2 regions of the Gryllotalpicola daejeonensis genome follow, and region 2 is predicted to be linked to the other one. Evidence: predicted binding sites of a transcription regulator. Region 2 holds the regulator's gene; the other holds the start of a gene.
The links. Region 2 encodes LexA, which represses DNA repair genes until DNA is damaged. Its sites were predicted from a motif close to TCGAACANNTGTTCGA; they were not measured.

Region 1: ABD736_RS09980 (HNH endonuclease signature motif containing protein) is a predicted target of LexA. The motif match lies at 9,993-10,008, and genes of this name have one in related genera.

Annotation. Positions count from the first base shown of each region.
Region 1 is NZ_BAABBV010000001.1:2,045,545-2,060,277, reverse strand. It holds gene ABD736_RS10030 (sensor histidine kinase) at 1-399, opposite strand, end outside; gene ABD736_RS10025 (response regulator transcription factor) at 396-1,139, opposite strand; gene ABD736_RS10020 (cation:proton antiporter) at 1,225-2,805, shown strand; gene ABD736_RS10015 (hypothetical protein) at 3,212-3,475, shown strand; gene ABD736_RS10010 (hypothetical protein) at 3,600-4,640, shown strand; gene ABD736_RS10005 (LLM class flavin-dependent oxidoreductase) at 4,806-5,807, opposite strand; gene ABD736_RS10000 (flavin reductase family protein) at 5,804-6,376, opposite strand; gene ABD736_RS09995 (DMT family transporter) at 6,511-7,425, opposite strand; tRNA gene ABD736_RS09990 (tRNA-Met) at 7,510-7,583, shown strand; gene ABD736_RS09985 (oxidoreductase) at 7,613-8,440, shown strand; gene ABD736_RS09980 (HNH endonuclease signature motif containing protein) at 8,641-9,948, opposite strand; gene ABD736_RS09975 (hypothetical protein) at 10,090-12,729, opposite strand; gene ABD736_RS09970 (TetR/AcrR family transcriptional regulator) at 12,929-13,504, opposite strand; gene ABD736_RS09965 (aldo/keto reductase) at 13,607-14,653, shown strand; gene ABD736_RS09960 (NAD-dependent epimerase/dehydratase family protein) at 14,668-14,733, shown strand, end outside.
Region 2 is NZ_BAABBV010000002.1:18,440-33,172, forward strand. It holds gene ABD736_RS12960 (SseB family protein) at 1-522, opposite strand, end outside; gene priA (bifunctional 1-(5-phosphoribosyl)-5-((5-phosphoribosylamino)methylideneamino)imidazole-4-carboxamide isomerase/phosphoribosylanthranilate isomerase PriA) at 506-1,252, opposite strand; gene hisH (imidazole glycerol phosphate synthase subunit HisH) at 1,315-1,965, opposite strand; gene hisB (imidazoleglycerol-phosphate dehydratase HisB) at 1,962-2,570, opposite strand; gene ABD736_RS12980 (histidinol-phosphate transaminase) at 2,575-3,699, opposite strand; gene ABD736_RS12985 (LysM peptidoglycan-binding domain-containing protein) at 3,741-4,151, opposite strand; gene lexA (transcriptional repressor LexA) at 4,380-5,081, shown strand; gene ABD736_RS12995 (methylenetetrahydrofolate reductase) at 5,103-6,095, opposite strand; gene hflX (GTPase HflX) at 6,092-7,642, opposite strand; gene ABD736_RS13005 (class I SAM-dependent methyltransferase) at 7,688-8,302, shown strand; gene dapF (diaminopimelate epimerase) at 8,366-9,250, opposite strand; gene miaA (tRNA (adenosine(37)-N6)-dimethylallyltransferase MiaA) at 9,163-10,179, opposite strand; gene miaB (tRNA (N6-isopentenyl adenosine(37)-C2)-methylthiotransferase MiaB) at 10,182-11,819, opposite strand; gene ABD736_RS13025 (regulatory protein RecX) at 11,887-12,594, opposite strand; gene recA (recombinase RecA) at 12,606-13,673, opposite strand; gene ABD736_RS13035 (DUF3046 domain-containing protein) at 13,876-14,109, opposite strand; gene ABD736_RS13040 (helix-turn-helix domain-containing protein) at 14,180-14,494, opposite strand; gene ABD736_RS13045 (CinA family protein) at 14,640-14,733, opposite strand, start outside.

The DNA of each region.
Region 1 (14,733 bases), on a different contig from region 2:
CTCCGCGGCGTTCAGCTGGTGCCTCTTGCCTGCCGCGTCGACGAAGCCGTTGACGACGATCTCGCCGTCGTCGATCACGGCGACGATCGTCTGCGGCGCCTGGCCGGGCACCCCGACGAAGTCGCCCACGAAGTCGCCGCTCGAGGGCTGCGGGCCGCGCGCGCCGGTGTCGCCGTCGCTCTGGTTGTCGCCGCTGCCGCTGCCGGGCAGGCGGTCGAGCCGGCCCCCGATGCGGTCGACCCGCTGCGCCGACGACACGAGCCGGTCGTCGAGCTGCCCGACGAGATACCCGCGCAGCGCGAGCAGCGTGATGCCGCCGATGATGAGGCACGCGGCGGCCACCAGGGCGGCGGCGATCAGCACGATGCGCCAGCGCAGGCTGCGCAGCACGCCCGTCATGCGGCCCCGGTTTTGAGGATGTAGCCGACACCCCGAACGGTCTGGATGCTTGCACCGCAGTCCTCTGGAAGCTTGCGCCGCAGCGTCGAGACGTACATCTCGACGAGATTCGACTCAGCGCCGAAGTCGTAGCCCCACACCGTCGTCAGCAGCTGGTCGCGGCGCAGCACGCGGCCGGCGTTGCGCGCGAAGCACCGCAGCACCTCGAACTCGGTCGCCGTGAGCTCGAGCTTCGCGCCGTGGAATGTCGCAACGCGTTCGGTCTCGTCGAGCTCGATGTCGCCTGCGGTCAGGGCTGTGCGGGGTGCGGCATCCGTCATCGTGGGTGCGAGCCGCACCAGTGCGCGCGCCCGCGCGAGCAGCTCGGCGATGTCGAACGGCTTCGTGACGTAGTCGTCGCCGCCGGCGCGCAGCCCGGCGATGCGGTCGTTCTGGCCGTCTTTCGCGGTGAGGAACAGCACGCGCACCTCGTCGCTGACGGCGCGGATGCGGTCGAGCACCGCGAGCCCATCGAGGTCGGGAAGCATGATGTCGAGCACCACAACGTCTGGGCGCCAGTCGCGCACGGTCATCGGCACTTCGCGGCCGCGGTAGGCGGTCTCGACGTCCCACCCGTCGCTGCGCAGCGCGATCGCGACCGCGTCGGCGAGAGCGACCTCGTCGTCGACGACGAGCGCCCGCGGGGGCGTGCCGTCGGCGCGGCGCACGGGGGGAAGGTCGAGCGGGTGCGAACTGCTCATTCGCCCATTGAGCCAGTGCATACCGAGAGTTTCCTATGCCGAAGCCAAGTCCCCGATAGCGTCTGGGCTTTGGCATGATCTCGACATGAGTTCGGATGCCGCGCTGGTCGTGCTCGCCGTGGTGGGCGCCGTCGTGCTGGCGGTTGTCGTCACGATCGTCGCGCGCAGCTCTGGCTGGTCGGCGCCGCTGATGCTGGTCGCGATCGGCGCGATCGTCGCACTGGTCCCCGGCATCCCCCGGCTCACGATCTCGCCCGACGTGATCCTCTACGGAATCTTGCCGCCCTTGCTCTTCTCCGCCGCCATGCGCGCGTCGCTGATCGACCTGCGCACGCGGCGCGACCCGATCATCCTGAGCTCGGTCGGCCTCGTGGCGTTCACGGTGCTCGCCGTAGGCGGGGTGAGCTGGCTGATCGTGCCCGGCATCAGCGTGGCCGCGGCGTTCGCCTTCGGCGCGGTCGTCGCCCCGACCGACCAGGTGGCGGTCGAGGCGGTCACGCGGCGGGCGGGCATGCCGCGCATGCTCTCGACGGTGCTCGACGGCGAGAACCTGCTGAACGACGCGACGGCGCTGGTGGCGCTGAACTCTGCGATCGTGGCGATCACGGCGACGATCACGCCGATCGAGATCGGCGTCTCATTCCTGCTCGAGGTCGTCGCGGGTCTCGCGGCCGGGCTGCTGGTCGGATTCGTGCTCGGCTACGCCCGCGGCAAGCTCGGCGCCCCGGTGCTCGACACGAGCCTGTCGCTCGTCACGCCCTACCTCGCGTTCCTGCTCGCCCAGGTGGCGCACGGATCGGGAGCGCTCGCGGTCGTGGTCGCCGGTCTGTTCCTCGGCTACCGGGCGCCGAACTTCCAGTCGGCCCAGGCGCGGGTCGCCGAAGAGCTCAACTGGCGCACGATCCAGTTCATCGTCGAGAACCTCGTCTTCCTGTTCATCGGACTGACGCTGCCGAGCGCGGTCATGGCGGCCGGCGACAGCGGCATCCCGATCTGGCAGCTCGTGGTGATCGCGCTCGGCCTGCTGGTCGCGGTGATGCTCACGCGCCTGGTGTGGGGCGCCGTGGTGACGCCGCTGTTCCGCTACGGGCCCGCGCGGCTGCGGCGCGTCGGGTGGCCCTGGGTCACCGTCGTGCCGTGGACGCTGGCGGGCGTGCGCGGCGTCGTGACCCTCGCCGCGGTCTTCCTGCTGCCGGCGCAGACGCCCGACCGCGCGGTGCTGCAGCTCTTCGCCTTCGTCATCGTGATCGGAACGCTGCTGCTCGCGATGCCGATTCCCGCGGTGCTGCGGCGCGCGGGTCTCGTGATGAGCGCCTTCGACCAGGAGCGCGTCGAGGCCGAACTGCTGATGGCAGAGGCGAAGGCGGCCGGGCTCGAGATGGTGCGCGAGTGCGCCGATGAGAACACCGATCCGCGCGTGCTCGAGCGACTCAAGGCCGACGCGGAGTTCGTCTCGGCGTCGGTCGACGATGGGCCGCTGCCGACGGGCGAGAGCCTCAACGTGGCGTACGCGGCGCTGCGCATCCGACTCTTCCAGGCTGAGCGGAAGGCGGTGCTGCGCGCGCGTGCCGAAGGCCGCTTTCAAGAGGCCGCGGTGCGCAAGGTCATGCATGTGCTCGACGCGGAGGAGACCGCCGCGCGGGTGCTGCGCCACGGCGAGGTCTGAGCGCGCGGTCCCTCGGTCCCGAGGGCCAATCGAAGATTCTTGGCTCTCACGGTTGTGAGCCGGGCTCGATTGTCGCTAACCTGACAATCACCCGAGAACGAGAGGAGGCTCCGCAATGTTTATGCGCACCACTGCCGCAGACGCGCGTCGAGCCACCGATTTCGGGATGCGACGCATGTGCGTCGCCGGGCTCCGCTAGCAGCTTCCCGCTCCAGCGCCACGCCCCGGCCGCCGGCTGATCGCCATCGCGAGCCGGCCCTCGCCCCTCCCTGAGTGCGACGACTCACTCTCACGCCGACGGCTTCGCCGCCATCGAATCGCAGTCGCCGCGACCTCGCCGTCAGTCTCATCGCCCCGTCTATCGATCGGCAGCCTGTGTGCTGCCCTCACCATAAGGAAAAGCGCAATGCTCACCATCCAGTCCCACCCGCCCCAATCGACCGTGACGACCCTCACGATCGACCTGGCCGAACTGCCGGAGCTCAGCTTCGTGCGCCGCCTCGCGTTCGCCCTCAGCCTCGTGCTGATCACGAGCGTCGAACCTCGTCCCCTTCCGAACCGCACTCCGCTCGACCGGCGCGCACGACTCGCGCGTCACGAGCGAGCCGCACGTGCTCAGCGCGAGCGGCTCGCCGAGCGGGAGCTGTTCACCACCATTCCGCGGCGATGAGCGCCGCACCCGCCCCCGAGAAGTTGTGGCCCGCCGGCCTCGCCGGCGGGCCACCGCGTTTAAGGGGTGGGGCGCGGGTTGATGCGGCCCCGAGCGCTGGGGCTCGAGTGGTTAGGGTCGAATGGTGCCCTTCGTGCCACCGACCGCCACGACGCCCGAATACGCGCTCGTCGTCTTCGATGCGCAGGGGCGTGAGCTCGCCGAGGCCGATGGCTCAGTGCTGAGCGAGACGGTCGCCGAACGCATCGCCGCCGAGAACGTCACCGACGTCGTGCTGCTGTGCCACGGCTGGCTCAACGACTTCTCCGGTGCGCAGGTCACCTATGCCGCGTGGCTGGCTGCCGGGCGCGGACTCGAGTGGCCGGGTGGGGCCGCACCCCTCATCGTCGCCGCGCACTGGCCCAGCATCCCCGGCAGAGGCGGCGAGCCGCCCGACGTGCCCGCCGAGCTGCACGCGCACCTCGCCGACCGCACGCTGCTCACCGCGCTCGAGAACGCGGGCACCGACGTGGCTGAGTTCCTGAGTTTCTGGAGCATGCGTGAGCGCGCGATTTCGCTGGGGGCGACGGATGCCGGACTCGGGCGCCTTCTCGCACGCATCTTCGCCGCGCGACCCGGGGTCAGGGTGCACCTCGCCGGCCACAGCCTCGGGTGCGTCGCGCTCTCGGCGGCGCTCGCGTCGGCCGGCGCCGCGCGCGGCCCGCATGCTGCGACCTTCTTCCTCGCTCAGGCGGCGGAGTCGTCGTGGGCGTTCTCGGCCTCTGTGCCGTTCTTCACCGGCGGCGGGGGACGGTACCGCGCCGTGGTCGCCGACGGCCTGGTCGACGGTGCGCTGGTCGCGACCACGTCGACGCACGACCTCGCACTCAACGTGCTCTATCGCCTCGGCATGGAGTTCATCCTGCAGCGCAGCTATGCGGCTGAGGCGTCGGCAGCGGGTCGCCCCGCGCGAGCCGCCGCGATCGGCGCCGACGGGCTCGGGTTCGACCCGCCGGTCCCGACGGCGCACAAACTGCCGCCGCTGCGGCCTGGCGCCGCGCAGTTCGCGCTCGCCGCGGGCGCTCAGTACACGGTCGACGCGTCAGCGGTCATCGCCGACCACAACGACGTGGCTCACGCGGAGCTCGCGCGCCTCTTCCTCGCTGCGGTCGCCGCGGTGCCCTAATCGGGCGCCTGGAGTATCTCGAGCGCCTCGCCGGCGAATGTGGCCGCTTGGCGCCGCGGTGGGGCCAGATGGCGCATCTGCGTCCGTCGTACCGGGCGCAGATGCGCCGAATGGGAACTCGGACGGGGCGGTGGGAGGCGGCGCTGGTCGGCGCGACCGAAGAGGTCAGCGCGTCGGCGACCAGCCGAGGGCCGGGGCCAGGCTGCCGGCGATGTCGGTGAGCAGCTGCACGTAGTCGTCATGCTCGAAGCTGAACGGCAGCGCGAACGCGACCTCGTCGACCGCCTGGAACGCGGCGTCTGCTTCGAGCCGCTCGGCGATCTCGGCCGAGGACCCCACGAGGTCTGCGGCGAAGAGCATTCCCCGCGGGCCCTGCGGCACACCGACCCGATGGGCGCGAGACGCGACGTAGGCACGGTACTTCTCCGTCTGCGCCGCGGTCGCGGAATCCGTCGGGATCACGACCAGGCCCTGCGAAACGCGGGCGCCGTCGCCGCGCTCCTCGCGATACGCGTCGATCTGCGCGCGCTGCACTGCCGCGAAGTCGGTCGACCCATCGTCAGGGAACACGACCGATGAGGTGAGCAGGTTGAACCCGTTCGCCCCGGCCCAGCGCGCTGAGCGCATGCTGCCGGCGCCGTACCACAGCCGGTCGCTGAGACCGGCGGCGTGCGGCTCGACGCGCTCGCTGAATTCCTCGATGCCCTCGCGGCCCGAGAAGGCGCTGACCTTGTCGCCGCGGAGGAACCCACGCAGACGCAGCGCCCGCGCATAGCTCAGGTCCTCATCGCGCCAGGTGCCGGGGTAGAGCGCCTCTTTGTAGTCGTCGAAGTGGATCGGGGCGCCGGTCGAGAAGCCGGGGTTGAGTCGCCCGCCCGACAGCACGTCGACCGTCGCGAGGTCCTCGGCGAGCCGCAGCGGGTTCTCGGCGCCGAGCGGAATCACCGCGGTGCCGAGCTCGATGCGCGAGGTGCGCTGCGTCGCGGCGGCGAGCACGGTTGCGGGCGACGAGATGCCGAATTGCAGGTGACGCTGCCGCACCCACGCGGAATCGAAGCCGAGCTCTTCGCCCAGCGAGATCAGCTGCAGCGTCGACTCGTGGCCGTTGCGCGGGCGCTCGGGGTCGAACAGCCCGATGGTGAGAAAGCCGAGCCGGCGCAGGCTCACTGCCGGCCGATCTCCGAGTGCGCGCCGAGGCCGTGCCAGGTGCGGCTGTAGTAGACGAGCGGCGCGGCGGCCTCTGCAGCATCGGTCTCGGGCAGGCGCGCCTGCAGCGCGTGCACGGCGACGACCGTCGACGAGCCGGCGCGCATGCGGTCGATGACCCGGCCGCGGATCCAGGTGCGCACGGCGGGGAAGTACGGCTCGCCGGTGATCAGACGGTCCCACTGCGAGGTGTCGGCGAAGCGGTCGATGCCGCTCGTTGCACCGAGCTTGGCGAGGTCGAGCTGGTCGGCCGAGAGGAGGTGGACGATCAGGGTGTCTGCCTTGGTGATCGTCGCGGAGGCCGACGACTGGTCGGAGATCGAGAACACGAGCAGGGGAGGTTCGGCGCTCACCGAGAACACCGAGGTCGCCGTCATGGCGACCGGCCCGTCACCCGCGTCGGCGGTGATCAGCGCAACCCCGGCAGGGTGGTGCCGGAAGGCGAGCTTGAACTCGTCGGCAGAGAGGCCCCCGAGGGCACTCGTCTGGTCGTCGTTCTCAAGTCGGTGGAGACGTTCCGTTCCCGCCACGTGGCCCTCCTTCTGCGCGATTCGCGCGGCACGTCATGCTCGGCGCGCCCTGCCTGCCATTCTCAGCCTGTTTGCTCCACACGGTCTGTGCCAAACAGTGTTGCCCTGTGTGACTGTGTTGCCCTATGTGACTGTCAGATGCCCGGATTGCGCGGCGGGCGCACGAGGACGACGGCGAGCAGAAGCAAAACGATGCCGGCGGATGCCGCAAGCGTCAGCGGCTCGCGCAGCACGCTGACCGCAAGAACGGTCGCCGTCACCGGCTCGATGAGAGACAGGATCGCCGCGCTGGTCGACGGCACCCCGCGGTGCAGCCCGCCGAAGAACGCGAGGTAGGCGAGCACGGTCGGCACCACGGCCAGGAAGGCGATCCAGCCCCAGCCCGCGGCATCGGTCGAGGCGACGTCGAACCCGGTGAACAGGCCCGCGATCGCGACCAACAGCCCGGCCAAGGTGAACGAGGTCGCGATCAGCGCCGCAGGGGCGAGCCCCGGAACCGCGCGGCGGTTCACCACCGTCGTGCCCGCGAACGACAGCCCCGCCACGAGCGCGAGCAGCACGCCGAGGGCGGTCTTGCCCGGCGAGATCGCCGCAGCCGGGGCATCCGACACCAGAATCAGCCCGATGACGGCGGCGACGAGCGCGACGATGACGGCCCACGACGGCATGCGGCGATCTCTGATCGCGCCCGCCAGCGCGACGGCGACGGGCGCCGAGCCGAGTGCGATCACGGTCGCGACGGCGACGCCGACGAGCGCGAGCGATTGGAAGTACGCGCCCTGATAGATCGCGGAGAGCACCGCGGTCAGCGCGATGTGGCGCAGGGCTTCGGGGGTGCGGGGGATGCGTCGCAGCTCGCCCGTCGCGGCGGTGAGGGCGACCATCAGCAGGCCGCCGGCGACGAGCCGGATCGCGGAGAGCGCCGGCCACGACAGGGCGCTGTGCTCGGCCGCGAAGCTCGCGGCGAGGCCGCCCGTGCCCCAGAGCGCGCCCGCGATCGCGACCAGCAGGAAGGCCAACGTGCGGGCAGCGGGGGCGGGGGCGTTCATCGCGATGTCATGACTGTAACGCGGCGTAAGGGGGCGCAACACCGCTGGCCCCGGCGCCACTCGGCTGCCTACGGTGTGGGGCATCGCGGCGTATCCAAGTGGTCGAAGGAAACGGTTTCATACTCCGTCTGACGCAGGTTCGAATCCTGCCGCCGCGTCCCTGGCGCATTTCCGCGAAGATCGAGTCATGACGACGTGGTTCATCACCGGCTGCTCAACGGGCTTCGGGCGCGCGCTCGCCGAGGCCGTTCTCGCTCGCGGCGACAACGCGGTGGTGACCGCGCGGAACGCCGACTCGGTCGCCGAGCTCGCGGCGAAGCATCCCCAGGCCGCTCTCGCTCTGCCCCTCGACGTGACCGATCACGAGCAGGTGGTTGCCGCCGTCACGCAGGCGGAGCAGCGCTTCGGGTCGATCGACGTGCTCGTCAACAACGCGGGTCACGGGTATCGCGCGGCCGTCGAAGAGGGCGAGGATGCCGCGGTGCGCGAGCTTTTCGAGACCAACTTCTTCGGGCTGGTGGATGTCACGAAGCAGGTTCTTCCCGGCATGCGGTCGCGGCGTTCTGGCGTCATCGTGAACTTCTCGTCGATCGCGGGGCGCACCTCGCCCGTCGGCTCCGGCTATTACTCGGCGTCGAAGTTCGCGGTCGAGGGGCTGTCGGGGTCACTGCGTCAGGAGCTCGCACCGCTCGGCATCAAGGTCATCGTGGTCGAGCCGGGGCAGTTCCGCACCGACTTCGCCGGGCGCTCACTCGGGCAGTCGGCCGAAGCGCTGCCGGATTACGCCTCGACGGCGGGCACGCGCCGCAAGAACCCTGCGCTTGTCGGCACAGAGCCCGGTGACCCGGCGAAGCTCGCGCAGGCGGTCATCGACGTGGTGGGCGCGCCCGAGCCGCCGCTGCGCCTGCTGCTCGGGCCCGACGCGCTGCGCCGCACGCACGACGAGCTCGCCGCCCAGCTCGCCGAGATCGACGCCTGGGAGCACGTCACCGTCTCGACCGACTTCGACGAGTAGCCCACCTCTGATGTCAGACCCGCGGCGTCAGCCCGGGGGCTCGAGCATCGAGGCTGGCGGCATGGGGCTGGCGGCGCCAGGCTGAAGCAACGACGTCCGGCGGTGGGCAGAGTTCTGCCCCGCGGTCGGGTTCAGGGTTTCAGCGGCAGTGGCAGTGGCAGTGGCAGTGGCTGTGGGGGCGTCGCGGGTTGTGGCGCAGATTACGGGGTCTCGGGGGTGGAGGCGGCACCTCGGTTGGGTCCGATGGTCTGCCATTGGGTGGTGTTGCTGCCGTAGCTGTGTCGGACCTGTGGTCTGCCGCCGGTCATGCGGATCTGCCAGGTGCCGTGTTCGACCTGGTCGTGGTGGAAGGGGCACAGGAGTACCCCGTTGTCGATGTCGGTGGGGCCGCCGTCGAGCCAGCTGAGCACGTGGTGAGCTTCGCAGCGGTAGGCGGGGACGGTGCAGCCGGGGATGATGCACTGGCCGCCGTCGCGGGCGACCATGGCGCGCCGCTGTCTGCGGTTGAAGCCGCGTTTGGTGCGCCCGAGGCGCAGGAATGCGCCGGTCTCGGTCAGGACGACTTCCTGAAGACCGCCGCTGCAGACCATCTTGCGGGCGATGCGCACGCTGGTGGGTTCGGCGGCGCCGGCGAGGAAGGCGAGGCCTTCGCCGGCGGCGAGTTCCTTCTCGGTGGTGGTGACCCACACGGTGGGGTGGTCGCCGCCGACCTCGAGGGTGTCGGCCAGGCGGGCGTGGGCGGCGAAGACGTCGCGCAGCCCGTCGGCGTATCTCTGGCCGATGGTGCGCGGATCGACCGGGCCCTGCGCGGACGCTTCGAACGTGACCTTGCGTTTCGGGCTGGCGTAGCCGTCGAGGACGGTGCGCAGGGTGGCGGCGTATTCGACGGGCAGGGCGCCGGAGACGCGGGCGAGACCGTCTTCTTCTTTGCCGATCCAGAAGAACCGCTTCTCGTGCGCGGCCGCCGCCCGCTGCTCGACGATCTCGGGGGTGAGCGCGGCGGCACGCCTCTGCGCTTCTTCGCGCACCCGGTCGGCCGACGCAGTGACGGCGAGCTCGACCAGCTCGGCCTCGACGGCTGCGACCTCGACGGGGCTCGCCCCGTCGGCGGCCTTCTTCAGCTCGCCGGCGATGGCCTGGGCGCTTTTGCGCCCGATGCGCCCGCCGAGCACCGCCGCCTCCACAGCGGGCAGCTTCGCGAGGTCGTCGAGGTCGGCGACCAGCCGCCTGGCGGATCTGCCCGAAGCCCCGGTCATCGCCTCCACCGCGTGGGCGGTGGTCTTGTGCCCGAGCCGCTTGGCCAGCGAGTCGCCGCCGGGCTCGGGGTCCGAGCGCCGGTTCAGCTCCGCCACCCCCGCCAGCTCGAGCGCCTCGACTTGGCGCTTGACCTCACTGACCCGGCCGAGGAAGTCGACGACCTGCTGGTCGGACAGCGCGCAGGGGTCGACCGGCAGCAGCCCCGCCAGGCCCGCCAGGGCCGTGCGGGCGTTCGCGCCGATCGTGGTCATGCGAACAAGAATACGCCACAATCAACGAAGAGGCCACAATGAAATCGAACAAAGATTCCACAACCCATGCACGGGCCCCGAGATATCCCCGCTCTCATCCACAGACGCTACGGCCCACCTCCGACACCAAGTGGGCCTGAATCAGCTGCCCGAGCTCTGCTTCTGCGCCTGGTAGTACAGCTCCGACTCGTTCGTCGACGCCTCGGCCGCCTTCAGCTTGATCGTGTCGCCCGAGACGGTGAACTCGCCGTCGACGAAGTACTGCTCTTTCGCGCTCTTGGTCGTCTCGGCGTCTGACGTGAAGTCGAGGTCGTGCCAGGTCACCGTCGCAGAGCCGGGCGTCGCCGTGGTGAACGTGCCGTCGGCGTCGAGGGTGACGACGGGGAAGGCGGCGTTCTTCCAGACGTCGTCGTACTCGGAGTAGAAATCGCCCTCTTCCGCCTCCGACTCGAGGTAGCAGTCGAACGAGTCGCTGCTCATGCAGTTCTCGGTGATCCACTGATTCACCGCGGTCTGCAGCTGCTCGGTCGCAGCCTGCGTGTACGACCAGTTGAGCGTCGCCTTGCCGCCGTCCTTCCCCGCCTCGACCTCGACGGGCTTCGAGGTCAGCAGCGTGCTGCCCTTGCCGGCGACCGAATAGACGCCGGGGAAGACGGTGAACCGCGCCTCGCCGTATTTGACGTTGACGGATGCCCCGCCCAGCGTCGCCTCGGCAGAGTCGTCAGTGCCGCTGTCGATCTCGACCTGACTCGTCAGCGGCTCGCTGATGACCCAGTGGTCGAACAGCCCGCCGCCCTTCTTGCCGGCCTCGACGGTGTCGGTGTAGGTCTTCCCCTCGAGCTGGTACGAGACCTTCACCTCGGCGTAGTCCGACTCTCGCTTGGTCGAGAGCACCTTCACGTGACTGATCGTCTTCGTCGGCTTCGCCGTCGCGGTCACATCGTCGGTGCCGACCTGCGTAGCCTTGACGCGGGCCGCGTCACCGTCGGACTGCGCGGCCGCGGCATCCTTCACGTCGCCCTTCGCGATCAGGTCGAGGTAGGCCGCCACCGGCTTCTGCGGCGTGAAGACAGTGCTGTTGAGCACCGAGACGGCGCCGAAGAAAAGCACGGCCAGAACAGCGAGACCCCCGACCCCGACTCCGGCCCAGATGCTGGCCTTCTTGGCGGCGGGCGTCATCGGCACGGCCGTGCCGTCCGCATTGCGCAGCACCCCGAAGCCGACGGCCGAGATCACGCCCGGCAGCGCCGCGGCGACAAGCGGCGTCAGATAGGTCGCGACGACATCGATGAGCACGGCGGCGACCGCGAACACCAGGAAGGCCCAGCCGGCGTTCACAACAGAGCCGTGAACGGCGGTTCCGAGCACGCCGGAGCCGCCCGCCACGCCGATGCGGACGTCGGTGAGCAGCACCGGGATGACAAGTGCGATGACCGCGGCCAGCACGACGAGCAGCCCGCGCTGCACGTAGCCGGTGGGGCGCTGCGCGCGTGCGACGCCGATGCGCAGACCCGCCCACAGCACGGTGAGCACGGCGAGGGCGAAGACGATCCAGATCAGCCCGCCGCCGTCGCCGGTCGCGCTGAACACGTTGAGGTGCTGGGCGGAGGCGGCCGGTGTGATGCTGCCCGCGCCCGTGCCGCTGATGCTGTCGAGTGCGCTCTCGAGGCCGCCGGCCGAGGCGGTGAGGGAGCCGAAGTGGCCGATCGTGACCAGCCAGACGATCAGTTGCCCGACCCAGAGCGGGAAGGTGAGCAGCACGTTGAGGAACTGGTGCTCCGTCGCGCCGAAGATCACGGCGAGCACGAGGCCCGCGATGCCGAAGACGACCGCGAGCGCGCTGCCCCAGATCGTGAGGTCGCGCACGACGGCAGGCGCACGCGTCACGATCGCGTGCCAGCCGCCCCACGCGCCGACCTGGCGCCCGATGATCGCGGCGAGGCCGAGCACGAGCCATCCGGTGAAGAACACGCCGGGGCCGCCTGCACCGAACTTGAGCGTGGCGTCGAGCTCGCTCGAGCGGTCGATGCCGCCGTGCCCGAGCGTCGCGGCGAGGGTCGAGAGGATGCCGGAGGCGACGAGCCCCGTCGCGGCGCCTGCGATGACGCGCCACAGCCATGAGGGGGTGGGCGTGAGCCTTTCGATACGGATGCCTGCCCAGACGGTCAGCACCGCGATCGCCGCCGTCAGCAGCACCGGTGCGCCGTGCAGCGTGAGGCCGAGTTCGAGAGAGGTGTCGCCGAACGCGAGGCTGCCGCGCCCGTGCACATTGCCGCCGAAGGTGAGCGAGATGATCCAGCCGAACAGCAGACGGAACGCGGTGAACGGCCCGATCGGCGAGTCGCTCGAGCCGGCCGCCCCCGCCGTGTCATCGCTTCCGTCGGCCGCGCCGAGTGAGAGGCGGGCGAGGTCGATGATCAGCAGCAGGATCGTGATGAAGGTGACGATGAGCGTCGTGACGACCGCGACGCCGAGGTGGCTGACCGCCCCGACGACATAGCGACCGGTGATGAAGCGCGGTGCACCGCCGAGCAGGGCGGCGCCGCGAGCGCGCAGCTCGGCAACGGCCGGGGTCGTCGCAGGTGCAGGTGCAGGTTCCGGTTCCGGCGCCGACGGCGCGTAGGGCTGCTGCGGCGCCGCGAACTGCGGCTGCTGCGTGGCCGCCTGCATGGGCGTCGGCGCCTCGAACTCTGGCTGCGGCGGCACGACGATCGGGTTCGGCCTCGTCTGCGCGGCAGGCTCGCTCGGCTGCGTTGTGTGATCGGATGTCTCGTCGGACACGGTTCCCCCCAGATGCTGTGCGACATGCGGCAGGTGCGACTGCACGCTCGTCTACTTTCGGGCGAAGCGCTCCCGAAAGCGATGGGGAGGGCTCCCCTTTCCCCCGTACTGGGGTAGAAGCGTCCCCTCTTCCCGAGTTCCCCGAGCGCACGGCTGGTGCCCTGCCCGACCCGGTCTCAGCTGCCGCCCTCAGGCGGTTTCACGCCGGCGAGCTCAGCCCGTTGAAGACGGTCGAGATGATGCGGCGGCCCTGGGCGACGCCCTCGTCCGTCGGGGCGACGCGCCACAGGAAGCTCATCAGCATGATGACGTCGACCGGGTCGTGGCCTGGGGCGACGGTGCCTTCTGCAACGCATGCGTCGAGCAGCTTCGCCACCGCCGCGGCGGTGGGCCCCCACGACTCGGCGACGACCTGCTGCGCGGCGGCGGAATGCAGGGCGTCGCCGAGGCCGTGCTTGACGCGGATGTAGCCGGCGAGCGTCTCGAACCACTCGATGAACGCGGCCTTGGCGGATGCCTGCCGCTGCAGCACCTCGTCGGCGGAGGCAGTCATGCGCTCGATGTCGTGCCGATAGGCGGCGAGGATCAGGTCGTCGCGCGTCGGGAAGTGCCGATAGAGCGTGCCGATGCCCACGCCGGCGCGCTTGGCAACGTCGCTGAGCGGGACGAGCGGATTCTTCGCGAACAGCTCGTGGGCCGCGTCGATGATCGCCGTGCGGTTCTTCGCGGCCGCCGTGCGCTGCCTGCCGTAGCTCGCCGGGGTCTCGTCGCTCATGAGTCGATGATGCCCTCTGTTGACATGCGGAGGATCCTCCGCTAACTTGGTTCGAGATGCGGAGCATCCTCCGCAAGTTAAGTCTAGCTGGAGGCATCCGCCATGCAATATGTGAAGCTCGGCACGACGGGGCTCGACGTCTCGCCCATCGCAATTGGCGCGATGACCTACGGCGAGCCTGACCGCGGCCACCCCGTCTGGTCGAAGCCCGAAGACGAGGCGCGGCCGCTCATCAAGCACGCGCTCGACGCGGGCATCAACTTCTTCGACACCGCGAACCTGTACTCGCTCGGCTCCAGCGAAGAGATTCTGGGCAGGTCGCTGAAGGACTTCGCGAACCGCGACGAGGTGGTCATCGCGACCAAGCTGCGCCACCCGATGCGCCTCGGGCCGAACGGCCGCGGCCTGTCGCGCAAGGCGATCATGCAAGAGGTCGACCACTCGCTGGCGCGGCTCGGCACCGACTACGTCGACCTGTACCAGATCCACCGCAACGACCACTCGACCCCGTGGGAGGAGACGCTCGAGGCGCTCAGCGACCTCGTCAAGGCGGGCAAGGTGCGCTACCTCGGCGCGTCGTCGATGCACGCATGGGAGTTCGCGAAGGCGCTCAACCTGCAGAAGCAGCACGGGTGGGCCCGCTTCGTCTCGATGCAGGACCACTACAACCTGCTCGCCCGCGAGGAAGAGCGCGAGATGATCCCGCTCTGCCTCGACGAGGGCGTCGGAACCATCATCTGGTCGCCGCTGGCGCGCGGCCGTCTCGCTCGCGCCTGGGATGACGCGAAGTCGACGGCACGGTCTGAGACCGATGGGGCGTACGCCGACCTGCTCTACGCGCCGTCGGAGGAGGCATCCAACCGCGCGATCATCGACGCCGTCGGGAACGTGGCAGCCGCGCACGGCGTGAGCCGCGCCCAGATCGCGCTCGCCTGGCTGCGGCACCAGCCCGTCGTGACTGCGCCGCTCGTGGGCGCAGGCTCGATCGCGCAGATCGACGACGCCGTCGCCTCGCTCGACATCGTGCTCAGCGACGACGAGCTCAGGGCGCTGGAGGCGCCATATACCCCGCGGTACGACTGGCAGGGCGTGTCGGACGAGGCCGAGCTCGAGGCGATCCGCCGTCGCGTGCCCGGCATGGCGCTGTAAGAGAGGAGCGAACGATGGCACAGGTACTCGTCACCGGCGGCACCGGATTCATCGCCAGCTGGTGCATCGTCGCCCTGCTC
Region 2 (14,733 bases):
CCGACGCAGCACGAACTCGGTCGGGCTCGCCGGGTCGATGACGATCAACTCCGTCTGCTCGCTCACCGCGGCGAGAGCGACGCGGGGACCGGCCGCGGGGACGGGCCGTGCCTGGGGATCCCAGGCCGCGAGCGTCTGCACCGAGGTGAAGGCAGGCAGGACCTTGCGGCCGTCGGGCCCTGCGACCGTGACGATCGAGAGCTCCTGCGTCTTGTCGACCAGGTGACCGTCGGCCGCGACGCCGACCTCGCCCGCGTGGGCGAGCAGCGGGATGAGCACGCGTGCGGAGCGGAATGCCTCGACGACGTCTTCCGGGCGGGCTGTGCCGGCGGCGAATCCGTTCAGCGCATGGAGAAGCGCGGGATCTGCAGAGCCGTCATCGGCCGCCGCCGGATTCGGCGTGAAGCTGCGGCCGGCCCACGGCTGGCCCGCGGAATCCGTCGGCGCCGGATCGTTGCGGCCACCGTGGTGGCCATGGTGGCCGTCGCCGACGCCGTTGTGCGACTCAGGCGCCGGCGACACCGAGCGCCTCGGTCAGCGTGAAGCGGCCCGAATAGAGGGCCTTGCCGACGATCGCCCCCTCGATGCCGTTCGGCACCAGTGCGCGCAGCGCCGCGATGTCGTCGAGACTCGAGATGCCGCCCGAGGCCACGACCGGCTTGTCGGTCTTCGCCGCGAGCTCGGTGAGCAGCTCGACGTTGGGGCCGCGCAGCGTGCCGTCTTTGGTGACGTCGGTGACGACGTAGCGGCGGCAGCCGGCATCCTCGAGGCGCGAGAGCACCTCCCACACATCGCCGCCCTCGCGGGTCCAGCCGCGTGCGGCGAGGGTCGTGCCGCGCACGTCGAGGCCGACAGCGATCGCCTCGCCGAACTTCCCGATGACGGCGTCGGCCCAGTCGGGGTTCTCGAGGGCGGCCGTTCCGAGGTTCACGCGCGTCGCGCCGAGTTCGAGGGCATGCTCGAGCGACGCGTCGTCGCGGATGCCGCCCGAGAGCTCGATCTTCACGCCCTGCACCTCGCGCAGCACGTCGCGCATGACCGACCGGTTCTCACCTCGGCCGAATGCCGCGTCGAGGTCGACCAGGTGGATCCATTCCGCGCCCTGTTGCGCCCAGTCGAGCGCCGCGTCGATGGGGCTGCCGTAGCTGGTCTCGCTGCCGGCCTCGCCCTGGGTCAGGCGCACGGCCTGACCGCCCGCGACGTCGACTGCGGGCAGAAGGACGAGCTTGGGCGAGGTGGTGGCGTCAGTCATTCGGGTCTCTCTTGTGATGCGTGTGGATCGTTGGGGGCGCGAGCCGGCCGCCGGTGCGCTGATTACTTGCGCAGCGAGTTCACCCAGTTGGTGAGCAGACGGATGCCTGCCTGCCCGGACTTCTCGGGGTGGAACTGCGTGGCGCTGAGCGGCCCGTTCTCGACGGCGGCGATGAACCGCGCGCCGTGCTCGGCCCAGGTGACGCGCGGGGCCGGGAAGGGCGGCTGCGTCTCGAGCCGCCAGTCCTGGGCGGCGTAGGAGTGCACGAAGTAGAACCGCTCCCCCTCGAGCCCATCGAAGAGCACCGAGCCCTCTGGTGCCTCTACCTCGTTCCAGCCGATGTGCGGAAGGACCGGCGCATCGAGTTCGGTGACGTCGCCGGGCCACTCCCCCAGTCCGTCGGTCTCGACGCCGCGCTCGTCGCCATGCTCGAACATGACCTGCATGCCGACGCAGATGCCGAGTACGGGGCGGCCACCCGCCAGCCTGCGCTCGATCAGCTCGTCGCCGCGCACCGACTTGAGCTGGTCGACGACGGCGCGGAAGGCACCGACGCCGGGGACCAGCAGCCCGTCGGCATCCATCACGGCCTGGCGGTCGCGCGTGATCGTGACCGCTGCACCCGCCGCCTCGAGCGCTTTGGCCGCCGAGTGGACGTTGCCGCTGCCGTAGTCGAGGATCACGACCGTGGGGCGCGATGGCGCGTCGGTCACAGGGCGCCCTTGGTGGATGGGATGCCGCTGACCGCGGCGTCGAAGGCCTTCGCCTGGCGGAAAGCGCGGGCGAATGCCTTGAACTCGGCTTCAGCGATGTGGTGCGGGTCACGCCCGTCGAGCACGCGCACGTGCACCGTGAGAGCCGCGTTGAAAGCGATCGCCTCGAAGACGTGCCTGACCATCGAGCCCGTGAAGTGGCCGCCGATGAGGTGCAGCTCGAACCCGGCGGGCTCGCCGGAGTGGACGAGGTAGGGCCGGCCGGAGATGTCGACGACCGCCTGCACGAGCGCATCATCGAGCGGCACGAGCGCGTCGCCGAACCGGCTGATGCCGCTCTTGTCGCCGAGCGCCTGGCGGATCGCCTGACCGAGGACGATGCCGGTGTCTTCGGCGGTGTGGTGGACGTCGATGTGGGTGTCGCCGGTCGCGCGAACGGTGAGGTCGGTGAGCGAGTGCTTGGCGAAGGCCGTGAGCAGGTGGTCGTAGAACGGCACAGCGCTCTGGATGTCGCTGCGCCCGGTGCCATCGAGGTCGAGGCTCAGCTCGATGCGCGACTCACTGGTCTCTCGCGTGATGGAGGCGGTGCGGGGGCCTGCGGTCATGCGCTCAGCCTACTGGGGCGCGCTCGGATGTTTCCGCGAGCGGGCTGCCGTGACGCTCGACGTAGCGAGCCATCGCGTCGAGGAACTCGCTCGTCTCAGACTCGGTTCCCGCGGAGACGCGGAGGCTGTTCGGGATGCCCATCTCACGGATGATGATGCCCTCCGCCAGCAGCTCGTCGAACACCTCGCGCGGGTTGGCGACGCGATCGAAGAGGACGAAGTTGGACCACGTGCGGTAGGGGTGGAACCCGAGCGCCGTCAACTCGGTGACGATGCGGTCGCGCTGCACCTTGATCTCGTCGACCATCGCGAGCATCTCGCGCGCGTGGGCGAGCGCCCCAAGCGCCGCCGCCTGCGTCAGCGCGGACAGGTGGTACGGCAGCCGGACGAGGCGGAGCGCGTCGGCGATGGCGGGGTCTGCCGCGAGGTACCCGAGTCGGACGCCCGCGAAGGCGAACGCCTTGCTCATCGTTCGCGAGACGACGAGGCGCTCACGACCAGGCAGCAGCGTGAGCGCACTCGGCTCACCGGCCGGGAAGAACTCGGCATATGCCTCGTCGACGATCACGATGCCGGGCGCCACCTCGTAGACCGCCTCGACGACGTCGAGAGACAGAGGCGTGCCCGTGGGGTTGTTCGGCGAGCACAGGATCACCACGTCAGGCTGAGTGCGGCGCACCCAGTCGGCGGCTCGCTCAGCCGACAGCTCATAATCGGCGTCTCGGTCGCCCGCGACCCACTCGGTGCCGGTGCCGGAGGCAAGCAGCGGATACATCGAGTATGTCGGCGCGAAGCCGAGCACAGTGCGGCCCGGGCCACCGAACACCTGGAGCAGCTGCTGCAGGATCTCGTTCGAACCATTCGCCGCCCAGAGGTTGTCGCGCGTCAGGCCGTGGCCCAGATAGCCGGCCAGCGCGTCGCGCAGCTCGACGAACTCGCGGTCGGGGTAGCGATTCGCGCCGCTCACAGCCTTCGCGAGCCGCTCGAGCACGTCGGCCTGCACGTCGTCGGGGATGGGGTGAGTGTTCTCGTTGACGTTCAGCTCGACCCTGACATGCTTCTGCGGCGCGCCATACGGCTCACGGCCGCGCAGGTCGTCACGGATCGGGAGGTCTGAGAGAGACGTCACGCCTCTATCGTAGGCGGCGCCTTGACAGGCCTCCGCTTGAGCTACCTCGCGTACTGCGCGGGGATCGCGAGCGATTCGCCGGGCGTCACGACGGTGCTCTGCAGCCCGTTCATGTCAACGATTGCGTCGATCACTTCACGCGGGTCGGCGTGAGGGGCGACACGCTCGGCGATCTGCCACAGCGACTCACCTTGCGCGACAGTGACGTGCTCGACGCTGCCGTGTGCGGTCGCCGCCGACGGCGCCTGCGCGGACGCGGCCCCGGTGCTGACGCCGAACCAGAGCGCGGCGGCCAGCAGAGGCGCCGACGCCAGCGCGACCAGCGCGAGCCTGCCGCGCCGGGTCACACGGAGTCGCGAGCGAACCGCCGGGCCGGGATGCGCCGGCGTGCCGACGGGCCGTCGCACGTTGAACGCTGCCCTCGCGGACGTGTGAACAGTGAAGCTGCTCATCTCAACCCTCAACCTTCGTCACCTGGTTCGGAACGCCTGTTCGATATTTCGGACGCTTACGAACCTATCTTCGATCTAAACTTGATGCAAGCCCCGCATGATTCACGAACTTATCCACCGGTTTCGGCGACTCGCTCGAACAAATCCCCTACACAGAGGGGGTTTGTCGCTAGTGTGTGGCTCACTGGTGGAAATGCAACCAGCGACCACTGACATTGGGGATTTGACGTGACCACAGATGCCGTCAGCGCCGACACCGGCGCTGCACCGAAGCGCCGTACCCGCCGCCGCAAGAACCTCAGCGACAAGCAGCTCGCGATCCTCGACGTGATCAAGAAGTCGCTCGCCGCGCGCGGCTACCCGCCGAGCATGCGCGAGATCGGCGACGCGGTCGGTCTCGCCTCACTGTCGAGCGTGACGCACCAGCTCAACCAGCTCGAGCTCTCCGGCTACCTGCGCCGCGACCCGAATCGGCCACGCGCGCTCGAGATCCTCATCGACCCTCCGTCACCGGCCGAGCAGACCGACGACTTCGAGACCAAGGCGCCCGTCGGCGACGCGATGCTCGTTCCCCTCGTCGGGCGCATCGCCGCAGGCATCCCCATCACCGCCGACCAGCAGGTGGAAGAGGTGTTCCCCCTCCCCCGCCGCCTCGTCGGCAACGGCGACCTGTTCATGCTCAAGGTCGCCGGCGAATCGATGATCGACGCCGCGATCTGCGACGGCGACTGGGTGGTCGTGCGCCAGCAGCAGGACGCCGTGAACGGCGAGATCGTGGCCGCGATGCTCGAGGGCGAGGCCACGGTGAAGGTGTTCCGTCAGCGTGACGGCCACACCTGGCTGCTGCCGCGCAACTCGGCCTTCGAGCCGATCGTGGGCGACGAGGCGGTCATCCTCGGCAAGGTCGTCGCCGTTCTGCGCGCGGTCTGACGCTCAAGCACGTCGGGGGGCCTACGAGGCGGGCTCCCCGACGATGGCCTGCGCCTCGCTCGTGAACTCGGGCGCGATCAACTGCGCATAGCGCGCGTCGTCGATGAGGCCGACGCGCGCAAGCACGGCGAGGGGTACCTCGTGCATGTTCCGCGTGTACAGATGGATGCCTGGCGCCCCGCCTTCGATGAGGCGCTCGGTGAGCTTCGCGGCGAAGTCGATGCCGATCTCGCGCCGACCGGCCTCGGTCGGCTCGACCTCGAGCGCCACGGCGAAGTCGGCCGGTGCTTGCTCGCCCGAGAGCTCGAGATTGCGCGCCAGTCCCGCCGGTGTCGTCACGGGCGTGATCGCGGGCAGGATCGGCAGCTCGACACCGGCGGCGCGCGCGGCGTCGACCATGCGGAAGTAGTCCTCGGCGTGGAAGATCATCTGGCAGATCGCGAGGTTGGCGCCGGCAGCTTGCTTGGCGAGCAGCGTGTCGATGTCCTGCTGCCAGGAGCGGGAGGACGGGTGTCCGTTCGGGAACGCGGCGACGGCGATGGCCGCGCGCTCGCGCCCGTCGCGGTCGACCGTGATTCCCGGCGTGCCCGGAACCGCGACCTCGCGCCACGGCCTGCGCTCGTTCTGGACTGCATGGATCAGCTGGACGAGTTCGGCTGCTGTGCGGATGTCGCCGGGGAAGGCATCCTCAGGTGCGCCGACGGGCAGATCACCGCGGACGGCGAGGAAGCTGTGCACGCCGGCATCCATGAAGGTCCGCACGGTTTCGTGCGCGTGCTGCACCGTCGACCCGACGCAGGTGAGGTGCGCCATGGTCCGCACTCCGGGGTGGTTCTCGATCACGTGCTTCAGCACGTCCAGCGATGCGTCTTGCGACGAACCGCCCGCGCCGTAGGTCACCGAGACGAATTCGGGCCCCGCGGCGACGAGGCGCGCGATGCGGTCGGGCAGCTGCTTCGCGATGTGCTCGGAGCGGGCGGGATGCAGCTCGAACGAGAACGGCACCTTCCTCATGCGCGCGGAGCCGCCTCGAGGCGATACGGCTCGAACGGCGCGACGCGGCTCGGGTCGATGAGCGCCGAGATGCGCGTGCCCTGCTCGGTGTAGCTCTGCGAGGTCACGCGGCCGTGATCGTGGAGCGCCGCGATGATCTCGCCGTGCTCGTAGGGGACGAGCAGCTCGATCGGGACCGAGTGGTCGGGAATCAGGTACGCGATGCGGGCGAGCACCTCGTCGATACCCTCGCCGGTGCGGGCGCTCGCGAAGACGGCGCCGGGCACGAGTCCACGCAGCACGAGGCGGGTGTCGTCATCGATCAGATCGGATTTGTTGAACACCACGAGCTCGGGGATGTCTCGCGCACCCACCTCGCCGATGACGTCGCGCACCGTCTGCAGCTGGCTCGCCGGGTCGGGGTGAGAGGCGTCGACGACGTGCACGATCACGTCGGAGTCCTGAACCTCCTCGAGCGTCGAGCGGAAGGCCTCGACGAGCTGGTGGGGAAGGTTGCGCACGAATCCGACGGTGTCGGCCAGCGTGTACGGTCGGCCGTCGAGTGTCTGCGAGCGGCGCACCGTCGAGTCCAGCGTCGCGAAGAGGGCGTTCTCGACGAGCACTCCCGCACGCGTGATGCGGTTGAGCAGACTCGACTTGCCCGCGTTGGTGTAGCCCGCGATGGCGACCGATGGCACCTCGTTGCGGCGGCGATTCGCGCGCTTGGCGTCACGGGCCGGCTTCATGTCCTTGATCTGACGGCGCAGCTTCGCCATGCGCGAGTGGATGCGGCGGCGATCGAGCTCGATCTTGGTCTCACCGGGGCCGCGGCTCCCCATGCCGTTTCCGGCGCCGCCGACCTGGCCACCGGCCTGACGGCTCATGGACTCGCCCCACCCGCGCAGACGGGGCAGCAGGTACTCGAGCTGCGCGAGCTCGACCTGCGCCTTGCCCTCGCGGCTCTTGGCGTGCTGGCTGAAGATGTCGAGGATCACGGCGGTGCGGTCGATGACCTTCACCTTGACGACGTCTTCGAGCGCACGACGCTGGCTCGGCGCGAGCTCGGTGTCGGCGATCACCGTGTCAGCGCCGAGGTGCGCGACGATCGCGGCGAGCTCTTCCGCCTTGCCGCGGCCGAGGTAGGTGCTGGGGTCGGGGTGCGGACGGCGCTGCAGCAGGCCGTCGAGCACAACCGCCCCGGCCGTCTCTGCCAGCGCCGCGAGCTCGCGCAGCGAGTTCTCTGCATCTTCGAGCGAGCCGCCCGAGTAGACGCCGATCAGAACGACGTTCTCGAGGCGCAGTTGCCGATATTCGACCTCGGTGACGTCTTCGAGCTCGGTCGAGAGTCCGCCCACGCGGCGCAGCGCCGCGCGCTCATCGCGGTCGAACTGCTCGCCGTCGGCGTCGCCGAAGGGTGAGGCATCCGTCGTCGCCTGCAACGCCTGCGCGCGCTGGCCGAACAGGGAATACCCGGCCGCCTTCGAATCGGCGTGCGCGAGAACGCGAGCAACGACGTCGTCGTCGACGCGGCTGTCGTTCTCGGAGGAGGTGGTGTGATCTGAGGTCATATTTGAGGATTAACTCTAGTTCTGTCGGTGCTGTACGTTTCTGACATGTCTTCCGGTGACCACTACTTCAGCGCGTCACCGGGAAGCGACCCGAAGCTGAGGCCTATCGATGTGCGCCTCGCCGGGCGCGACCTCACGGTGACGACCGGCGCCGGGGTGTTCAGCCCCGACCATGTGGACACCGGAACCGCCGTGCTGCTCGGCAACACCCCGGAGCCGCCACCGGGAGGTCATCTGCTCGACCTCGGCTGCGGCTGGGGGCCGATCGCGCTGTCACTCGCGCTCAACTCCCCGCATGCGACGGTGTGGGCCGTCGACGTGAACGAGCGGGCACTCGATCTCGTCAGCCGCAACGCGGCCACCCTCGGACTCACCAACGTCAACGCGGTGCGCCCTGAGGATGTTCCGGCCGACGTGTTTTTCATGACGATCTGGTCGAACCCGCCGATCCGCGTGGGCAAGAACGAGCTGCATAGCCTGCTGCAGACGTGGCTGCCGCGACTCGAGGTCGGGTCGGATGCCTGGCTGGTGGTCGCGCGCAACCTGGGCTCGGACTCGCTGCAGCGGTGGCTCGAGGCGTCGCTGCCGGCGTTCGGCACCACGCGCGCGGCGACCAGCAAGGGCTTCCGCGTGCTGCGCGTGCGCCGGCATCAGGACTGAGACGCCGCCTCAGCCTCAGCCTCAGCCTCAGCCTCAGCCTCAGCCTCAGCCTCAGCTTCAGCTTCAGGCGAGGGTGACCTCGCCGTCGAAGACGAGCTCGGCCGGCCCGGAGAGCGAAACATGCTCGCCGTCTTCCTCGGTCGGGAACATGCGCACGGCCACCGTGCCGCCTGGGATGGTAACGCGCCACTCGTCCGGTGCGCGCTCGCCCGCCCAGTGTCGGATCGCGAGCGCGGCAGCGACTGTGCCCGTGCCGCACGACAGCGTCTCGCCGACGCCCCGTTCGTGGACGCGCATGCTGATGTGGCCGACACCGTCTCTGATGAGCGGCTCCCCCGGCACGACGAACTCGACGTTCGCGCCGTTCACCGGCTCGGGATCGATGACGGGCACGTACGCGAGGTCGAGCGCCTCGAGCTCTGCGTCATCGGAGAGCGCGACGACGACGTGCGGGTTGCCGACGTCGATGCCGAGGCCCGGGCGGGCCACCTTGAGGCCTTTGGCGCTGACCAACGGCTCATCGTCTTCGAGCCACCAGCGGCCCATGTCGACCTGGTAGCCGAGGGCGGAGCGCTGCACATCGCGCACGCCTGCGCGCGTGCCGATCGGCAGGATCTCGCCCTGGGCGAGCTCGGCGAGACCGCTGCGGGTCAGGAACTCCGCATAGACACGCACGCCGTTGCCGCACATCTCGGCAACCGAGCCGTCCGCGTTGTAGTAGTCCATATACCACTCGGCGCCCGGGTTCTCGACGAGGGCCGCGGCCCCTGCGTCGAGGTTCGCGGACCGCACAGCGCGGATCACGCCGTCGGCGCCGATGCCGAAGTGCCGGTCGCACAGCGCGCGGATCTGCTCGGCGGTCAGCTCGAGAGAGCCGTCGGGGTCGGCGAAGAGGATGAAGTCGTTGCCGGTGCCGTGACCCTTGCTGAAGTGGAGCTTGACCGCCATTCGTCCAGCCTATCGACGGCGGCGAGCGCCCTGTGCGTGGCATCCGTCGCCTCGGTGTCGAACCACGTGACGTGCTCGTAGCGCTTGAACCAGCTGACCTGGCGACGGGCGTAGCGGCGCGTCAGCGCCTGCGTCTGCGCGATCGCGTCCTGCTCGGCGAGCTCGCCGCGCAGCTGGGCGAGGGCCTGTGCGTAGCCGATCGCGCGCGAGGCGGTGACGCCCCGCTCGATGCCGGCGGCGCGCAGGCGGTCGACCTCGGCAAGCATCCCGCCCGACCACATCGCCGTGACGCGTGCGTCGAGACGCCCGACGAGGATCTCACGCGGCGTCGTCAGTCCGATGATGAGCGAGGGATGCCACAGCCGCGGCGACTCTGGCAGGGTGGCTCCGTGGCCGCGCTCGGCGAGCTCGTGGATCTCGAGGGCTCGCACGATCCGCCGGCCGTTCGCAGGGTCGACCTTCGTGGCGGTCTCCGGGTCGGAGGCCTTGAGCCGAGCGTGGAGCGCGCCCGGCCCGAGCTCGTCCAGCTCGGCTTCGAGGCGCGCGCGCAGCTCGCGATCACGACCGGGAAACCGGAAGTCGTAGATGACGCTCGAGACATAGAGACCCGAGCCGCCGACGAGAATCGGCACCGCGCCGCGCGCGCCGATGTCGTCGATCGCCGCACGCGCGTCACGCTGGTAGGCGGCGACACTCGCCTCTTCCGTGACGTCGAGGACATCGAGGAGATGATGCGGGATGCCGCGGCGCTCACCTTCCGGGACCTTCGCGGTGCCGATGTCCATGCCGCGATAGAGCTGCATCGCGTCGGCGTTGACGATTTCTGCCGCCTCGCCTCGGGCGCGCAGCAGCTCGCCGATGCGCAGGGCGAGTTCGGACTTGCCCGTGCCCGTCGCGCCGACGATGACGACAAGCGGCGCGGTACTCACGGTCAGCGCAGCTCGTCGTGCGGGTCGTAGATCGGCGTGGTCGCGACCGAGATGGTCGTCTCGCCGAGGGGGCGAAGTGTCGGCATGCCGAGCGAGACCGAGCCCGCTGCGGCGGTGGCACCGTGACCGTGGCCGCTCGGGATGCCGCAGGACTCCGCCTGCTCCAGGTCCCAGGCGTCGCCGGCACGGGTGCGCCGGATTGCGAGCGGAGCGCCGTCGCGCGAGTCTGCCAGCAGGTGGAACGGCGCCGCGTGCGTCACCTCGACGGTGACGACGTCGCCGGGCCGGGGCACGGGCGAGCCGGCAGGGACCTCGAAGTGCACGAGGCGGCTGTCTTGCGCGCGACCGCTCATGCGGTGCGTCTCGCCGTCTTTCTTCCCCTCGCCGGTGGAGACCAGAACCTCGACCGTGCGGCCGAGCTGCTTCTGGTTCTCTTCGAGCGAGATGCGCTCCTGCAGAGCGACGAGTCGGTCGTAGCGCTCCTGCACGACCTGCTTCGGCACCTGGTCACCCATGGTGGCGGCCGGGGTTCCGGGGCGGATCGAGTACTGGAAGGTGAACGCCGACGCGAACCGAGCCTGCTCGACGACGCGCAGGGTGTCTTGGAAGTCCTCTTCGGTCTCGCCGGGGAAGCCGACGATGATGTCCGTCGAGATCGCCGCGTTAGGGATCTTCGCGCGCACGCGGTCGAGGATGCCGAGGAACTTCTCGGAACGATAGGAGCGGCGCATCGCGCGCAGCACCCGATCGGAGCCGGACTGCAGCGGCATGTGCAGCTGCGGCATCACATTCGGCGTCTCGGCCATCGCGTCGATGACGTCGTCGGTGAACGCCGCAGGATGCGGGCTGGTGAAGCGCACGCGCTCGAGTCCCTCGATCGCGCCTGCTGCCCGCAGCAGCTTCCCGAAGGCCTGGCGGTCGCCGAACTCGACACCGTAAGAGTTCACGTTCTGCCCGAGCAGCGTGACCTCGATGGCGCCTTGATCGACGAGCGATTGGATCTCGGCGAGGATCTCGCCGGGGCGGCGGTCGCGCTCTTTGCCGCGCAGCGACGGGACGATGCAGAAGGTGCAGGTGTTGTTGCAGCCGACGGAGATGGAGACCCAGCCGCTGTAGCTCGAGTCCCGCTTCGTCGGCAGCGTGGAGGGGAAGGTCTCGAGCGCCTCGAGGATCTCGATCTCTGCGGCGTCGTTGTGTCTGGCCCGCTCGAGCAGGCTCGGCAGCGAGCCCATGTTGTGCGTTCCGAAGACCACATCGACCCACGGAGCCTTCTCGAGGATGACGTTCTTGTCCTTCTGCGCGAGGCAGCCGCCGACCGCGATCTGCATGCCCGCGTGCCGGCGCTTCACCGAGGCCAGGTGACCGAGGTTCCCGTAGAGCTTGTTGTCGGCGTTCTCTCGCACCGCGCAGGTGTTGATGACGACGATGTCGGCCTCGGCGCCGTCGGCCGGGACGTAACCGGCCGCCTCGAGAGAGCCCGCAAGACGCTCGGAGTCGTGCACATTCATCTGGCACCCGTAGGTGCGCACTTCGTAGGTTCGCCGACGACCCGCCTGGTCGACGGCGGCGTCGGACTCGGCGATCAGCGTCGGCGCTTCGCTGGGCCGGCTCGCCTCACGGCTGGGGGTGACGGTGCTCATGGTGCGTCAATTCTACGTACGCGTCGGCTCTGCGCACGCCGGACGAGGACGAGCGCACACTCGGCACTCAGTGCCTCGTTGCCATCGCATCGCCGACCGCGATGCAGATCGCCTCGCCCGAGTAGCCGCGCCGCTGCAGGTAGCCATACAGGCGGCGCTGTGCGGTCTGGTCGTCGAGGTCGTGCAGCTGCGCGACCCGCTTCTTCGCCATCTCGATCGCCCGGTCGAGCTCTTCCTCTTGGTCGTAGTCGGCCAGAGCCGTCTGAATCGCCTCTTCATCGATATGGCGCCGGCGCAGCTCGTGCTCGATCGCCTGCCTGCCCTGACCCTTGCGGGCCCTTGCGGCGTAGACGAGCGAGACGGCCAAGGCCTCGTCGTCGAGCAGCCCGACGCTCTCGAGCCGGTCGAGCTCGGCCTCTGCGACCACCTCGTCGACCTCGCGCTTGCGCAGCACCTGCTCGAGCTCCCACCGGGACATACCGCGACGCGCGAGCTGATGCAAGGACACATTGGTGGCGCGCTTGCCGGCCTTCTCGCGCACCTTGTCGAGAGCGCGCTCTGCGGCGTCTTTCTCGGCCGCGGCGGCCGCGTCTGCCTCGGCGACCGAGCGAACGGCCGCGACTGCCGCCTGGGCCCGCTCGCTCGGGGCCGCCCCGGGCAGATAGGCGACGGCCGCTTCGCCCGCCGGGCGTCGCGACGCGCGCTTCGGGCTCTTGCGGCGGCCGTCGCCGTCGCCGGAGCGCTCGTCTTCCGACGGAAAGAACCGGACGACCATGGCGGAACCCGCTAGGCGCCCTTGCGCTGCGGCAGCTTGGCCACGTTCTCAGCGGCGGGAGCCTCGACAGCGGCGTTCGGGTCCTTCACGACCCCGAGCTTCACGAGGATCTTCTGCTCGATCTCGGCCGCGACCTCTGCGTGCTGGATGAGGAAGTTGCGCGAGTTCTCTTTGCCCTGGCCCAACTGATCGCCCTCGTAGGTGTACCAGGCGCCGGACTTCTTCACAATGCCGTGCTCGACGCCGAAGTCGAGCAGGCTGCCCTCACGCGAGATGCCGACACCGTAGAGGATGTCGAACTCGGCCTGCTTGAAGGGCGGGGCCATCTTGTTCTTGACCACCTTGACGCGCGTGCGGTTGCCCACCGCGTCTGCGCCGTCTTTCAGGGTCTCGATGCGACGGATGTCGAGGCGCACCGAGGCGTAGAACTTGAGCGCCTTGCCGCCCGAGGTGGTCTCGGGGCTGCCGAAGAACACGCCGACCTTCTCGCGCAGCTGGTTGATGAAGATCATCGTGGTGTTGGTCTGGTTGAGCGCACCGGTGAGCTTGCGCAGCGCCTGCGACATGAGGCGCGCCTGCAGACCGACGTGCGAGTCACCCATCTCGCCCTCGATCTCGGCGCGGGGCACGAGCGCGGCGACCGAGTCGATCACGATCAGATCGATCGAACCGGAGCGCACCAGCATGTCGGCGATCTCAAGCGCCTGCTCACCGGTGTCTGGCTGCGAGACGAGCAGCGAGTCGATGTCGACGCCGAGCTTCTTCGCGTATTCGGGGTCGAGGGCGTGCTCTGCGTCGATGAAGGCGGCGATGCCGCCGTTCTTCTGCGCATTGGCGATCGCGTGCAGCGTCAGGGTCGTCTTACCCGACGACTCAGGGCCGTAGATCTCGACGATTCGGCCGCGCGGCAGGCCGCCGATGCCGAGCGCCACGTCGAGCGCGATGGAACCGGTCGGCACCACCTCGACGGGGGCGCGCTCATCGCTTCCGAGGCGCATGACCGAGCCCTTGCCGAACTGGCGGTCGATCTGCGCGAGAGCGGTCTCGAGCGCCTTTTCACGATCGGCTGGAGTAGGCATTGGATTCCCTTTCGACACGGACTAGCGGGTGACGTCTGCGACAGTACGCGCAGGGTCTGACATTGGCCGCCCGTGCACGCGTATCGGTGTGAAACTCGGCGAGGAGCCCGCCTGTGCTGGTCAAGTCCCCGCTGAATCCACGATAGCAACGGTCGAATCCGTGTTCGACATGAACACGGCGTGTCGTGAAGCGAATTTCGTATCAGCCCTGGCGCTTCTTCGGGTCCGCGAGACCGACGCCGTGTCGCCGTGCCACGGGCACATCCATCGCCTCGCACAGCGCGAGCCAGGCGTCGCGCGGTGGCACGCCCGCGGTGATCGCCTGCTCGGCCGTGCGCGAACCGAGCTCGAGAATCACGAGCTCGCGCACGAGCTGACCGCCATAGGCGGCGCCGAACTCGCCTTCGACGGCCCGGTTGAATTCACTCAGTCGCATCGCTTTCCAGGGTAGACAGACGGATGCCCCGGGCCGAAGCCCGGGGCATCCGTGATGAAAGAGAAGAAGATCAGCGCTGGCTGACCAGCTCGCCGTCGAAGCCGGCTGCGAAGTCCTCGGGCAGAGCATCGGGCACGATGGACTCGATGCCCTCGAGGACGGCGAGGCGATCGCCCACCTCGCGCATGATGACCGAGATGGGGGTGTCGAGCGCTTCGGCGACCGAGGCGAGGATCTCGCTGGACGCCTCTTTCTGCCCGCGCTCCACCTCGCTCAAGTAGCCGAGAGCGACGCTCGCCTTGCTCGCGACCTGCCGCAGCGTGCGGCCCTTCTGAAGACGGAAGTCCCGCAGAACGTCACCGATCTCCTGACGTACCAGAATCATGGGAGCCCCCTTCTTCATTGGTCGGCCGAGCATTCGGCCCTTGGGCGAAGCGCTCATTCCGAGCCCTTCTTGCGTTGCACTGTAGTTCACGTTCCCTGCAATCCGCTGGCTAATCGTATGAAAAGTAACGTGAGCGAAATGGTGCCTATTCCGTGACCCTGCTGATGAGGGCACTGACCGCCGAGGCGACGGTCTCGGCGCGGATGTCGGCGCGGTCGCCACTCAGCCGAAGCTCGTCC